Linked DNA regions of Massilia litorea. The protein of the gene in region 1 binds, or shares a complex with, the protein of each later gene. Links are inferred from orthologs where the notes say so. Each region holds a gene or a part of one and is shown on either strand. Other genes may lie near its edges.

Evidence for each region.
Region 2: the proteins of accC (region 1) and accD are in contact, whole or in part, in a solved structure (PDB 8UXZ), measured with the Escherichia coli proteins. The link is inferred for Massilia litorea from one-to-one orthologs.

The regions. Positions count from the first base shown.
Region 1 is NZ_CP062941.1:2,007,027-2,014,444, reverse strand. Bases 1,011-3,950 are described here. They hold accC (acetyl-CoA carboxylase biotin carboxylase subunit), read left to right. Parts: upstream 1,011-1,756; coding sequence 1,757-3,145; downstream 3,146-3,950. Other genes in these bases: prmA (50S ribosomal protein L11 methyltransferase), read left to right, coding at 3,142-3,950; accB (acetyl-CoA carboxylase biotin carboxyl carrier protein), read left to right, coding at 1,187-1,651; aroQ (type II 3-dehydroquinate dehydratase), read left to right, coding at 1,011-1,087. Also shown: LPB04_RS08995 (TlpA family protein disulfide reductase), read left to right, coding at 1-526; more of aroQ, read left to right, coding at 656-1,010; more of prmA, read left to right, coding at 3,951-4,098; LPB04_RS08970 (zinc-ribbon and DUF3426 domain-containing protein), read left to right, coding at 4,109-5,614; LPB04_RS08965 (carbohydrate kinase family protein), read left to right, coding at 5,633-6,574; LPB04_RS08960 (YggT family protein), read right to left, coding at 6,755-7,282; LPB04_RS24360 (histone), read right to left, coding at 7,364-7,418. UniProt on the Escherichia coli protein: This protein is a component of the acetyl coenzyme A carboxylase complex; first, biotin carboxylase catalyzes the carboxylation of the carrier protein and then the transcarboxylase transfers the carboxyl group to form malonyl-CoA.
Region 2 is NZ_CP062941.1:2,747,528-2,754,862, reverse strand. The notes cover bases 1-2,857. They hold accD (acetyl-CoA carboxylase, carboxyltransferase subunit beta), read right to left. Parts: upstream 1,937-2,857; coding sequence 1,064-1,936; downstream 1-1,063. Other genes in these bases: trpA (tryptophan synthase subunit alpha), read right to left, coding at 2,132-2,857; folC (bifunctional tetrahydrofolate synthase/dihydrofolate synthase), read right to left, coding at 1-980. In the rest of the region: more of trpA, read right to left, coding at 2,858-2,929; trpB (tryptophan synthase subunit beta), read right to left, coding at 2,981-4,258; LPB04_RS12240 (phosphoribosylanthranilate isomerase), read right to left, coding at 4,209-4,934; tRNA pseudouridine(38-40) synthase TruA, read right to left, coding at 4,947-5,747; LPB04_RS12230 (FimV/HubP family polar landmark protein), read right to left, coding at 5,744-7,335.

The DNA.
Region 1 (7,418 bases):
TTGCGCCCTTGGCGTTGTGTTCGGCAGCAAAACGAAGCCGGTGCCAGCTCCGCTGACGACCAGCATCGCCCCGGCCGGTACGCCGGACGGCGGCGGCCCAGCGCACACCGCCTCCACTCACTTATATGCGCAAACCCTGAACGACCTGTCGGGCAAGCCGCAGTCCCTGTCGCAGTGGAAAGGCAAACCCCTGCTCGTCAACTTCTGGGCCACCTGGTGCGGACCCTGCGTCCAGGAAATGCCCGAGCTGTCGGCCCTCGCCAACGAAGAGGCCGGCAAGCGCTTCAATGTCATCGGCCTCGGCATCGATTCGCCCTCGGCCATGAGCGAATTTGCGGCCAAGCACAACATCAAGTACCCGCTGTATGTAGGCGGCATGGGCGGCACGGAACTGTCGCGCGCCTTCGGCAATACGAATGGCGGCCTGCCCTTCACGGTACTCATCGGCGCGGACGGCCAGGTAAGGAAGACCTACCTCGGCAAGCTGAAATTCGACGAGTTGAAGGCCGACCTCGCGGCACTGTAGAGCTCGCGAACGGTCGTTCTTTTCCGATCTCCGCGCAAGTGGTTGTTATCCACGGAGAATTTTATCGCTTGCCAATAGCTGACGTTGGCGGCAAAATGCGTCACTTTCGAGCATAGACTCTACAAAATAATGGCGAAAAAGCTACTGCTGCTCAACGGTCCCAACCTGAATTTATTGGGAACCCGCGAGCCTGCGGTGTATGGCGCGGCAACGCTGGCCGACATCGAAAGCGCTGCGACGGCCCAGGCCATCGCAGCGGGCGGGTCGCTTTCCTGCTTTCAGAGCAACCACGAAGGTGCGCTGATCGACCGCATCCACGCCGCCCGTAGCGAAGGCGTGGACGCGATCGTCATCAATCCTGGCGGGCTGACCCACACGAGCGTGGCCTTGCGCGATGCGTTTGCTGCGGTGGCGATCCCGTTCATTGAGGTCCATATCTCAAATATTTATCAGCGCGAAGAATTCCGCCACCATTCCTACCTGTCGGCGCTGGCCCGCGGCACCATCTGCGGGCTCGGCATCGACGGATACCGGTATGCCATCGACTTCGCGCTCAAATAGCGTTAATCTCAAGTAACTTCATGCATCATCTTCGGCTGCGCCCTCTTTTGGCGCGCTGTTTTACTCTCTTAATACCACAATAATTCCAAGGGGTTTCACATGGATCTACGTAAACTCAAGACTTTGATCGACCTCGTCGCCGAATCGGACATCGCTGAACTCGAAGTGACCGAAGGCGAAAGCAAGGTTCGCATCGTCAAGTCGTCCGCCGCGCCCCAAGGCCAGATGGTCATGATGCCGTCCGGCATGCAGCAATATTCGGCGCCCGCCCCAGCCGCCGCTCCTGCTGCCCCGGCCGCGCCTGCAGCACCGGCCGTTGCCGTTGAAACTGGTCACGTCGTCAAGTCGCCGATGGTCGGCACCTTCTACCGTTCGTCCGCTCCGGGCGCCGCTGCGTTCGTCGAAGTCGGCACCAACATCAAGGAAGGCGACACCCTCTGCATCATCGAGGCAATGAAACTCCTGAACGAAATCGACGCCGATGTCTCCGGCGTGGTGACCAAGATCCTGGTGGAAAATGGCCAGCCGGTCGAATTCGGCCAGCCACTGTTCGTGATCGGCTAAGTTTCGGCTTTCGCTGCGCCGCCCGGCCGTGACATCGTTCCGGCCGCATGATCCCGAACCCAGGCCGGCGCACGACGCCGGCTCTCTCACACTCCGAAGCTAACCATGTTTGAAAAAATTCTTATCGCCAATCGTGGTGAAATCGCGCTGCGTATCCAGCGCGCATGCCGCGAAATGGGCATCAAGACGGTGGTCGTCCACTCCGAAGCCGACAAGGACGCCAAGTATGTGAAGCTGGCCGACGAGTCCGTCTGCATCGGCCCGGCCCAGTCCGCGCTGAGCTACCTGAACATGCCGGCGATTATCAGCGCCGCCGAAGTGACGGACGCCGAAGCGATCCACCCGGGCTACGGCTTCCTGTCGGAAAACGCCGACTTCGCCGAGCGCGTGGAAAAATCGGGCTTCGTCTTCATCGGCCCGCGTTCCGATTCGATCCGCCTGATGGGCGACAAGGTCTCGGCCAAGCAGGCGATGATCCGCGCCGGCGTGCCTTGCGTGCCGGGTTCGGATGGCGCCCTGCCTGACGATCCGAAGGAAATCATCCAGACCGCCCGCAAGGTTGGCTATCCGGTCATCATCAAGGCTGCCGGCGGCGGCGGCGGGCGCGGCATGCGCGTGGTCCACACCGAAGCGGCCCTGCTCAACGCCGTGGCGATGACCAAGACCGAAGCCGGTACCGCCTTCGGCAATCCGGAAGTCTATATGGAGAAGTACCTGGAGAATCCGCGCCACGTGGAAATCCAGATCCTCGCCGACGAACACAAAAACGCCGTCTGGCTGGGCGAACGCGACTGCTCGATGCAGCGCCGCCACCAGAAGGTGATCGAGGAAGCGCCGGCACCGGGCATCCCGCGCAAGCTGATCGAGAAGATCGGCGACCGCTGCGCCGAAGCCTGCCGCAAGATCGGCTACCGCGGCGCCGGTACCTTCGAATTCCTGTATGAAAACGGCGAGTTCTATTTCATCGAAATGAACACACGCGTCCAGGTCGAACACCCGGTCACGGAAATGATCACCGGCATCGACATCGTGCAGGAACAGATCCGCATCGCCTGCGGCGAGAAGCTGCGCTTCCGCCAGCGCGACATCATGCTGGCCGGCCACGCGATCGAATGCCGCATCAATGCGGAAGACCCATTCAAGTTTACGCCGTCCCCTGGCCGCATCACCGGCTGGCACCCGCCGGGCGGTCCCGGCATCCGTGTCGATTCGCACTCGTATGCGGGCTACTATGTGCCACCTCATTACGACTCGATGATCGGCAAGGTAATTTCCTACGGTGCTACTCGTGAGCAAGCAATCCGCCGCATGCAAATTGCGTTGTCGGAAATGGTGGTTGAGGGTATTTTGACCAACATCCAGCTGCACCGCGAACTGATGGTCGATGCCCGCTTCATCGAAGGCGGCACCAACATCCATTACCTGGAGCAGAAGCTGGCGAATCGCCCTGACACGAAAGTGGTCGTGGCCCCGGAAAACAAGGCTGACGCATGAGCTGGACCGAAGTCATCATCGAAATCGCACGCGAGCACGCGGAAGGCCTGTCCGACGCCTTGATGGAAGCGGGCGCGCTGTCGGTTTCGGTGGAAGATGCCGACGAAGGCACCGACCAGGAAAAGCCGCTGTTCGGCGAACCTGGCATGGAGCCGACCGAGGCGGCCTGGGATCACAGCCGTGTCGTGGCCCTGACTGACATCGACGCTGACCAACAGGCCATCGTCGCGGAAGCGGCCGCCGCCATCGGGCTCACTACCGTGCCGGCGTTTTCCACCCGCGCGGTGGCCGATGCCGACTGGGTACGCCTGACGCAGTCGCAATTCGAACCGATCCACATCGGCACCAACATCTGGGTCGTGCCGAGCTGGCACGAAGCGCCGGACCCGAACGGGCTCATTCTCGAACTCGATCCGGGCCTGGCGTTTGGCACCGGCAGCCATCCGACCACCCGCCTGTGCATGGAGTGGCTGGAAGCCCATCCGGCACCGGGCAAGAGCGTCCTGGACTACGGCTGCGGTTCCGGCATCCTGGCGATGGTCGCCAAGAAGCTGGCCGCCGGCGACGTGGCCGGGGTCGACATCGATCCGCAGGCGATCGAATCGGCGCGTGCGAATGCCGAGCGTAACAACTGCGAAATCGATTTCTACGTGCCGGACGCATTTGCCGCCTCGTCGAACGAGCGCCATGCAAATGGCAAGTTCGACATCGTCGTGGCCAACATCCTGTCGAGCCCATTGAAGCTGATGGCGCCGATGTTGTCGGGCCGCGTGGCGCCTGGCGGTTCGCTGGTGCTCTCGGGCGTGCTGGCGCGCCAGGCCGACGAAGTGGCCGCCGCCTACGCACCTTTCATCAAGCTGGGCGTCTGGGCCGAGCAGGACGGCTGGGTTGCCCTTCACGGGACGCTCGGCCAGGATACGGTACCGGCCGCGCGCTCCACTACCAACGGTTAAGGAGCCCGGCATGGCGCTTGCCACCCAATGCCCCCATTGCGGCACGATGTTCCGGGTCGCCTCGGACCAACTCAAGCTGCGTGGGGGCATTGTGCGTTGCGGCTCCTGCCAGGAGATCTTCGACGGCAGCGCCACCCTGGTGGACCTCGATGCGCTGCCGGCCAAGGCGCCGGTGGCTGCCAAGCCTGATCTGCCCTCTCCCGACGCGGCGCCCGCTGCCGTCGTCGAACCCGCCCCCATATCCGAACCCGAACCCGAGCCTGCGCCTGCCCTTGAGGAGGCGTCCCTGGCTGACGACGAAGCGCTCGCGCCGCTCGACATGACGGTCGAGCTGCCGCGTTTCGAGGACCAGCCGGTCTACACGCTCGACTTCGACCATACCTTCGATCCGTTCGGGATCCTGCCGAAAGTCGATGCACCCGCGGCGCCTGAAGTGGAAACGCCCCTGCCCGAAGCGGTCGCGGTCGAGGCGTCCGGGTCCGCAGCCGAAGAACCCGTGATCGACGAGGAGCCCGTCCAGCCGGCCATGCCGCCCTGGTCGCAGCTGTTGAAGAACCCGGAGCCGGTTGCGGAGGCGACACCGCCCGCCGCGCCGGAGCCGGCCGCCCTTGCGCCGCAGCCCGACGACGCGGCCGAACCCGTCCTCGAAGCGCAAGCGGAGCCTGAGCCGCTCGTCCCGCAGCACGCCGGCCGCATCGAGCCCGCCTTCGGCCTGCCGGTCGACGAAGAACTGGTCGCCGCGCCCCTGCCCGGCCACGAACCGGAACTGGAACCGGCTGCGCCCGCGCCACGCGCCAACGTTCCCGCCGACGACGCGCCGCCGCTGCTGATGCGCGAATCGACCGCCAGCGTGGTCACGCCGCCCGCCGCCGCCCATGTGCCGCCGATTGCGCGCACGCCGGCCGCCAAGCGTGCCGAAAAGGCCGCCGCGCGCCGCTCGAAGCTCACGCCCACCCGCATCGAAGCGCAACCGAAACTGCGCGCGGCCGAGATCGACGAGCCGGAGTTCGTCAAGCGCGGCCGCCAGCAGGAGCAGAACGGGCGCGCGCGCAAGATCGCGCTGGTCGCCGGCGCCATCGCCCTGTTGATCCTCCTGTTCGCGCAAGGGGTACTGAACTTCCGCAACGCCCTCGCCGCCCGCTTCCCGGCCGCGAAACCGGCCCTCGTCTCCGGCTGCGCTGTCTTCGGCTGCCGCGTCGAACTGCCGGCCCAGATCGACAACCTCGCCATCGAAACGGGCGAACTGACCACGCTCGGCGGCGGCGTCTATTCCTTCACCACCGAGCTGCGCAACGCCGGCACCACGGCCCAGGCCTGGCCGAGCCTGGAACTGGCGCTGACCGACGCCAACGACAAGCCGCTGGTGCGCCGCGTATTCGGCCCCAGGGATTATCTTGCCGCCGACACCCCGGCCGCGAACGGCATCGCGCCGCGCGCCGAACACGCGATCAAACTCCACTTCCGCGTGGAGGACCTGAAACCTTCCGGCTACCACATTGCCGTCTTCTACCCCTGAATTGACGTTGGACCTCACATGACCCAAGCTACCCTGATCTGCGGATCGCTCGCATTCGACAAGATCATGCAATACCACGGCCGTTTCGCCGAGACCCTGCTGGCCGACCAGCTGCACCGCGTGAACGTCTCCTTCCTGGTACCGACCCTGCGCACCGAATACGGCGGCTGCTCGGCGAACATCGCCTATAACCTCAAGCTGCTCGGCGGCGAGCCCCTGATCATGGCCACCCTCGGCCAGGACGGCGCCGACTACCTCGAGCGCCTGCGCAACTTCGGCATCAAGACGCGCGCCATCAAGACGATCCAGGACGCCTACACGGCCCAGTGCTTCGTCACCGCCGACCAGGACAACAACCAGATCAACGCCTTCCACCCGGGCGCGATGCAGTTCTCGCACGAGAACAACGTCGCCGACCAGGGCCCGCTGCGCGTGGCGATCATCGCCCCGGACGGCCGCGACGGCATGCTCAAGCACGCGCGCGACTGCGCCGCCCAGGGCGTACCTTTCATGTTCGACCCGGGCCAGCAGCTGCCGATGTTCAGCGGCGAAGAACTGCTGACCTTCATCGAGCAGGCCACCTACCTGGCCGCGAACGACTACGAATTCGAGATGGTGATGGACCGCACCGGCCTCTCGCTCGAACAGATCGCCGCGCGCCTGGAGGCGCTGATCGTCACCCGCGGCGAAAAGGGTTCCGAGATCTACGCCGGCGGCGAGCGCCACGACATCCCGGCCGTGCCGGCCACCGCCGTGGTCGACCCGACCGGCTGCGGCGACGCATACCGCGCCGGCCTCCTGTACGGCATCGCGCAAGGCTACGACTGGCCGACCACCGGCCGCATCGCCAGCCTGCTCGGCTCCATCAAGATCGCCCACCAGGGCGGCCAGAACCACAGTTTTACTCCGGCCGAGATCGCCAATAAATTCGAAGCCGCCTTCGGCTACCGCTTCAAATAATTAAAAGGGTACAACCGCCGGCATACACTGTTGGCGGATGCGCACCGTAGGGGTCATTGAGGACAATGTCCTCAATGACGGGTTCACCGGGCTCCCCGAGCCCACGCGTTACGCACCTCAAGCGAAGCCACAAAAAAAACGGGCAGCCAGGCTGCCCGTTTTCACATCCGTACTACCCAATCAAATCGGCACCACAGTCCTCAGCAAATACAGCGCAATCTGCAGCAGCAGCACCGCCACCAGCACCGACAAATCCAGCCCGCCGATCGGCGGCACCACCTTGCGGATCGGCCGCAGCAGCGGATCGTTCAGCGCATGCACGAACGGCGCCAGCGGCGCATGCGGATTGACCCAGCTGAAGATCGCCTCGATGATCAGGAGCGCGATGAACCCGTAGATGATCCACTTCACGAAGCGCCCCAGCGCCAGCAGCAGCACCTGCTCGGCCGACGCCCCCACGATGAACAGGATCGAGGTCGCCAGCAGCACCACCAGGAAGGCGCCGATCAGGCTTGCCCAGTCGTAGCCGCCTGCCCCCGGCACGATGCGGCGCAGGGGTTTCACGAGCCAGTCGCTCAGCGTGAAGGTGAACTGCGCCACCGAGGCTGGCGGACGCACGCGGATGGCCTGCATCCAGAAGCGCAACAGGAGCACCCCGCCCAGCACAGTGGCAATGGTATCGACGATCAACTGAAGAATGGACAGCACGAGAACTCCTTGAAATAAAAAAACCGCTGTGTGAACGGTTCACACAGCGGTATTTTGCCCTAAAGCGGGCCAGACCCGGGATTACGGACGGCTGCTGGTCGGGAACGGCCAGGCGGCTGCCGGTGCCAGCACGGTC
Region 2 (7,335 bases), 740 kb from region 1 along the record:
GTGTAGCGGTGAAAGCCCATGTTGCCCAGGTTCTGGGCCAGGGTCGCCGAGGCGTGTGGATTGTGGGCCACGTCCAGCACCGTGGTCGGACGGCCGGCCAGCACCTGGAAGCGGCCCGGCAGCTCGACCAGCGCGAGGCCGGTGCGCACTTCCTGGGCGCCGCAGGGCAGCTGCATGCGCAGCGCCTCGAGTGCCGCCAGCGCCGCCGCGGCGTTGAGCAATTGATTGGCGCCGCGCAGGGCCGGATAGGCCAGCGAGTTGCGGCGCTGGGTGCGTCCGCCATAGCTCCACTGCTGCTGGTCGCCCTGGTAGTTGAAATCGCGCCCGATCAGCCACAGGTCGGCGCCGATGTCGGCCGCGTGCTGGATCAGCGATTGCGGCGCCAGCGGATCGCTGCAGATCGCCGTCTTGCCGGCGCGGAAAATACCGGCCTTCTCGAAACCGATTTCCTCGCGCGTGTCGCCCAGCCAGGCCGCGTGGTCGATGTCGATGCTGGTGACGATGGAGACGTCGGCGTCGATCACGTTCACGGCGTCCAGGCGCCCGCCCAGGCCTACTTCAAGGATTGCCACGTCCACGCCGGCTTTCGAGATCAGGTGCATGATCGCCAGGGTCGTGAATTCGAAATAGGTCAGGTCGATGTCGCCGCGCGCGTCTTCCACGAAGCCGAAGGCCTCGACCAGCACGGCGTCGCTCGCCATCTCGCCATTGATGCGGGCGCGCTCGTTAAAGTCCAGGAAGTGCGGCTTGATGTAGAGGCCGACGCGGTAGCCGGCATGCAGCAGGACCGATTCCAGCATCGCGCAGGTGGAACCCTTGCCGTTGGTGCCGGCCACCATGATGACGGGACAGCCGAACTGCAGGTTCATGCGCTCCTTGACGGCGCGGACGCGGTCCAGGCCCATGTCGATATGGGTTTCGGCGTGGCGCGTTTCGAGGAGCGCCAGCCACGCGGGCAAGGTGGTGGGAAGCATGGGCATTAAAAAAATTCAGTACGTTGAAACGAAAACCGGCGACCTGAATCAGATCGCCGGTAGGAAACCTTATGCGGCGCGCTGGCCGGTCAAGCGACGACGTCGGCCGGCTGGTTCTGCAGCAAGGCCAGCAGGCGGGCGATTTCTTCGCGCATCTTGCGGCGGTCGACGATCATGTCGACGGCGCCCTTTTGCACCAGGAATTCGGCGCGCTGGAAACCTTCCGGCAGCTTTTCGCGCACGGTGTTCTCGATCACGCGCGGGCCGGCAAAACCGATCAGCGCTTTCGGCTCGGCGATCACGACGTCGCCCATGAAGGCGAAGGAAGCGGACACGCCGCCCATGGTCGGATCGGTCAGCACGCTGATGAACGGCAGTTTCTTTTCCGACAGCTTGGTCAGCATGGCGGTGGTCTTGGCCATCTGCAGCAGCGACAGCAGGCCTTCCTGCATGCGGGCGCCGCCGGTGGCGGTGATGCAGATGAACGGCACTTTCTGTTCGAGGGCGATCTGGGCGCCGCGGACGAAACGCTCGCCGACGACGGAACCCATCGAGCCGCCCATGAATTCGAATTCGAAGCAGGCCACGACGACCGGCAAACTCATGATCGAGCCGCCCTGCACGATCAGCGCATCGGTTTCCCCGGTGGCTTCCATCGCTTGCTTGAGTCGGTCAGGATACTTCTTGCTGTCCTTGAACTTCAGGGTATCGACCGGCAGGGCTTCCTGGCCGATCTCGTAGCGGCCGCCTTCGTCGAGCAGGCCGTCAAGGCGCTCGCGCGCACGGATGCGCATGTGGTGGTCGCACTTCGGGCAGACGTGCAGGTTCGACTCGAGGTCGGCGCGGTACAGCACCGCTTCGCACGACGGGCACTTGACCCACAGGCCCTCGGGCATGGTTTTGCGATTGGCGGCATCGGAGCGCTGGATTCGGGGGGGCAGCAGTTTTTCCAACCAACTCATGTTCTCTCCTTTGCGGCAATTCTTGAATGGGGCGTAGTGTAGCCGCTAGCGCCGGGCTTGTCACCGCTTGCCTGTCTGTCAATTCTTGGCAACCGATTCCGGCGCGCGTGGCATGTTATACACCATGCGTCGAACAGGGTGAGCACGAATCCCGGCAGAACTGGAGCCCCGGCATCACGGCCCACCCTGCCGGCATCAACTGTCGAGCGCGGTGCGGATCCCGGCCACGAAGGCCTGTACCGCCGGCACGGCAGCCTCGGGACCCACGTTTTCGATCTCCTGGATGATGCGGCTGCCGATCACGACCGCGTCCGCCACCGAGGCCACCGCCTTCGCCGTCTGCGCGTCGCGGATGCCGAAACCGACGCCGATCGGCAGGCTGACGTGCTCGCGGATCGCGGCCACGCGGCGCGCCACGTCCTCGGTATCGATGCTGCCGGCGCCGGTGACGCCCTTCAGGGACACGTAATAGCTGAAGCCGCTGCCGTAGCGCGCCACCTGCCTGATGCGCTCCTGCGTGGACGTCGGCGCCAGCAGGAAGATCAGGTCGAGGTCGTTGGCGCGCATGGCGTCGGCAAAGGCTTCGCACTCTTCCGGCGGGTAGTCGACGACGATGGCGCCGTCGGCACCCGCTTCTTTCGCCTTGAGGATGAAGTTATCCGGGCCGATGCGTTCGATCGGATTGGCGTAGCCCATCAGCACCACCGGGGTGCTTGGATCGCTTTCGCGGAACTGGCGCACGTAATTGAAGACGTCGTTCAGGCCGATGCCGAATTTCAGGGCGCGCTCGCAGGCGCGCTGGATGACCGGGCCTTCGGCCATCGGGTCGGAAAACGGCACGCCCAGTTCCAAAATGTCGGCCCCGCCCGCCACCAGGGCGTGCATCAGCGGGACGGTGAGGTCGGGGCCGGGGTCGCCGGCGGTGATGAAGGTGACGAGGCCGGTCTTGTTTTGTTCGCGCAGGGCGGCGAAGGTACTTGCAATTCGGGACATGCTTTTACTTTCTTTGAAGTTTTCGGGTGGAATGCAGGGGCTCTGGCCGGATCAGCCGAAATCGAGCCCCATGCGTTGCGCCACCGTGTGCATGTCCTTGTCGCCCCGTCCCGACAGATTCACCAGGATCAGCTTGTCCTTCGGCAGCGTCGCCGCCAGCTTGAACGCGTAGGCGATCGCGTGCGAGGATTCCAGGGCCGGAATGATGCCCTCGATGCGGCAGCAGTCGTGGAAGGCCGCCAGCGCCTCGTCGTCCGTGATCGACACGTATTCGGCGCGCGCCGAATCCTTCAGCCAGGCGTGTTCCGGACCGACGCCCGGATAATCCAGGCCGGCCGAGACCGAGTGGGTCTCGATGATCTGGCCGTTGGCATCCTGCAGCAGATAAGTGCGGTTGCCGTGCAGCACGCCCGGGAAGCCGGCCGTCAGCGAGGCCGAGTGCTTGCCCGAATCGAGCCCCTCGCCCGCCGCCTCGACGCCGACCAGTTTCACATTGGTTTCGTCGATGTAGGGATAGAAAATGCCCATCGCGTTCGAGCCGCCGCCGATGCAGGCGACCACGTAGTCCGGCTGGCGGCCCGTCATTTCCGGCATCTGGATGCGGCATTCCTCGCCGATTACCGACTGGAAATCGCGCACCATCATCGGATACGGGTGCGGGCCGGCCACGGTGCCGATGATGTAGAAGGTATTTTCGATGTTGGTGACCCAGTCGCGCATCGCTTCGTTGAGCGCGTCCTTCAGGGTCTTGCTGCCGGACTCGACCGGAACGACGGTCGCGCCCAGCAGCTTCATCCGATATACGTTCTGGGCCTGGCGCTTGACGTCCTCGGCGCCCATGTAGACCACGCATTCGAGGCCGAAGCGGGCGCAGATGGTGGCGGTTGCGACGCCGTGCTGGCCGGCGCCGGTCTCGGCGATGATGCGCGGCTTGCCCATCCGGCGCGCCAGCAGGGCCTGGCCGATCACGTTGTTGATTTTATGGGCGCCGGTGTGGTTCAGGTCTTCGCGCTTGAAGAAGACCTGCGCGCCGCCGGCCAGTTCCGACCAGCGCCTGGCGTGATAGACGGGCGAAGGACGGCCGACGAAGTGGGCCAGCTCGTAGCGGAATTCTTCGAGGAATTCGGGGTCCTGCGAATAACGGGCGTAGGCCTCGTTCAGTTCGGCCAATGCGTGGGTCAGCGTCTCGGCGACGAAACTGCCGCCGTAGGGGCCGAAATGGCCCTTGGCATCGGGGAATTGGTAGTCGGTGGTCTGGAACAGGGCGTTGACCGACCGTTCAAGGGTGGCTTCCTGGCTCTCCAGGGCTGCTTCCTGTACTGCTTTCATGGGGGTGCTCGCTTTCAATGGTGGCATCGGCTGCCCGCACCGCGGCGATGAAATCCGCGATCTTGCGGGCGTCCTTGATCCCCTTGGATGCCTCGACACCACTGCTGATGTCGACGGCCCAGGGGCGTACGCGTGCGACTGCGTCAGTCGCGTTTTGCACGCTCAAGCCACCACTCAAAACGACCCGAGGCGCGAGCTCTTTTGGGATAAGAGACCAATCGAAGACCTTTCCAGCACCGCCGTAGGCATCCACATAGGTATCGAGCAGAAGGCCCGAGAACCAGGGACTGGCGGCGCGGTATGCGAGTTCGCATTCTAGCAAATCGGCAGGGGCCGTGTCCGGCCTGACGCGGTAGGCGTGGACGAAAGGCCGCTTCACCGCGTCGGCGACGCGCGCACACTCTTCCATTGTTTCGTCGCCGTGGAACTGCAGCAGCGCCACCGGTGCCGCGTCCACGACCGCCCGCACCTCCTCCAGGCCGGCGTTCACGAACAGCGCGACCGAGCTGACATAGGGCGGCAACCCGGCGGCAAGCGCGGCGAACCGTTCGGGCGTGACGTAGCGCGGGCTCTTCGGGTAGAAGACGAAGCCGAGGGCGTCGGCGCCGCTGGCAACGGCAGCGCGCAGGTCTTCCTCGCGGGTGATGCCGCAGATCTTGATTCGGGTACGGTGCATGTGCGTAAAACCTTAGAGCCAGGGGAGCGGAGAGAGCTGCTCCTGCGGCAATCCCCACTTCGGATCGTAATCGATTTTCGCGAAATACAGGCCGTCGGGCATGAAGGTCGGCGCCGCAGCGTCGCGGTTGCGGGCGGCCAGCACCTCGGCCATCCAGTCCGGCTCGTTGCGGCCGATGCCGACATAGATCAGCGCACCCACCAGGTTGCGCACCATGTGGTGCAGGAAGGCACTGGCGCGCACGGTGAAGACGATGATGTCGCCGCGCCGCTCGATCCGGATTTCCTGCATGTCCTTGACCGGCGTATTCGCCTGGCAGCCGGAAGCGCGGAAAGACGAAAAATCGTGCAGGCCGATCAGGTGGCGCGCGGCGGCCTGCATGCGCTCGACGTCGATCGGGCGAAACACCCAGCCGGCGCGGCCGGCCAGCAGCGAGGACGGATTCGGGTTGTTGTACAGGACGTAATGATAGGTGCGCGAGCGTGCCGAATAGCGCGCGTGGAACTCCTGGCCATCTGGGCCAGGCGCGACTTCGGCGGCCCAGCGCACGGACACCGAATCGGGCAGGAAGGTATTCGTGCCGCGCACCCAGCTTTGCATCGGTCGGTCGAGTTCGGTGTCGAAGTGCACGACCTGCTCGACCGCGTGGACGCCGGCGTCGGTGCGGCCGGCGCAGGTGGTGGACAGCTTGGTGCGGGCAAACTTCTCCAGGGCGATCTCGAGCGCATCCTGGATGGTGTCACGGCTCGGCTGTTTCTGGTATCCATTCCAGCCGGTGCCGACGTACTGGAGTCCGAGTGCGATGCGCCTCACGCCAACTGTGCGCGCATCGTGCTGGCGCGGCTGGACTGTTCGACGTTGCCGCCCTTGATGACTTCGTCGAGCAATTCGCGCGCACCTTCCTTGTCGCCGATCTCCTGGTAGGCGATCGCGAGGTCCAGCTTGGTTTCCATTTCCATTTGCGCGGCGGTCAGTTCCATCGGGGCATGATCGACCGGGCTTGCGGCCGGCGCTTCAGGCTCGGTCAGGGTGAAATCGTTGGCCGGCAGGTCGAGGTCGAGGCCCGACATGTCGAAGCGCGGCACCGGGGTGCCCGGGTTCGGGATCGCCGGCACGTCGGTCATGGCGAACGGATCGTCCTGCGGCGCTGCCGGAGCGGCGGGCTGGCCGAAGTCCATCATGTCAAGGTCGAACAGCGGGTCCTTGGCCGCTTCGGGCGCGGCGGCAAACTCCTGCGCTGCCGGCGCGGCCGGCGGCGTCAGGTCGAGGTCGGTCGAGCCGAAATCGAAGACCGGCTCCTGGCGCTCGCCTACCGGGGTCACCGGGGCGGACGGGTTGGCATCGAGCATGCCGAAGTCCATGGCGTCGAGGTCGAACAAGGGATCCTTCAGGTCCGAGGCCGGTGGCGTGCCTGGCGCTTCCGGCAGCGGCGGCAATTCAAACTCGCGTGCCAGCTGCGCCATGTCGATGTCGGTGTTGGGGCCGTTCTTGCTGAGGTCGAGCACGAAGGCGTCGTCCTCGTCCACCGCGGCCGTAGCAGTCTGTGCAGTGGCCGGGGCGTCGAAATCCATGTCGAAGGCCAGGTCGTCCAGGCTCTCGCCCGTCACGGCCGGGGTGCCCGCTGGGGGATCGAGCGGCGCGAACGGTTCCATGTCGAACTGCAGGTCGGGCACGGCGGTAGCGTCGTCGTGCACCGCGTTGTCGGTGCCGGTGGCGGCGACCGGCTCGAAACTCAGGCCGCCGAGGTCGAAGTCGAGCAAATTGTCTTCCGCCTTGGCGGCAGCCGGGGACGTCTCAGCCAGTTGCGGCAGCGCGGTGGCATCGTTGTCGAGGCCGAAGCTGTCGAGGTTGAAGCCGGTGTCGAGCGGCGCGCCGGTGACGGCGTCCACGGTCGCGTCCGGTTCGATGATCTCGGAGGCGTCGCCGCGGTTGCGGAAGGCTTGCTCGAGCTGCTGGGACAGCATGGTCTGCGGACCGGCGTCGTCGGCAACGATTGTGGAGCTCGAGCCTGCGGCTGCCAGGCCTGCGCCGGCCACGGCGGCACCGGCGCCGACCACAGCGGCCGCCGCGCCCTGGGCGTACATCGGGTTGTTCGGATCGAGCGTATGGCCGAGCGCGGCGGCTTGCGCCCACTCGTCGCCCTTGCCGCCCGTCAGGCTGTAGAGCTCGGTAGCCTGGGTCTCGAAGGCGCGCACGTCCTTGCGTGCCGCGTAGATCTCGAGCAGCTTCAGGCGCACCGGATGGCGGTACGGATCGTTGCGCAGCGCTTCCTTGAGGATGTCCTCGGCCTGGGTGTCGAAGTTATAGGCCAGATACAGCTCGGCTTCGGCCAATGGGTCCACTTCATTCGTGTCGAGCTGGCTGGCCGAGGGCGCGAAGCTGGAATTGAAGACGCTGTCGT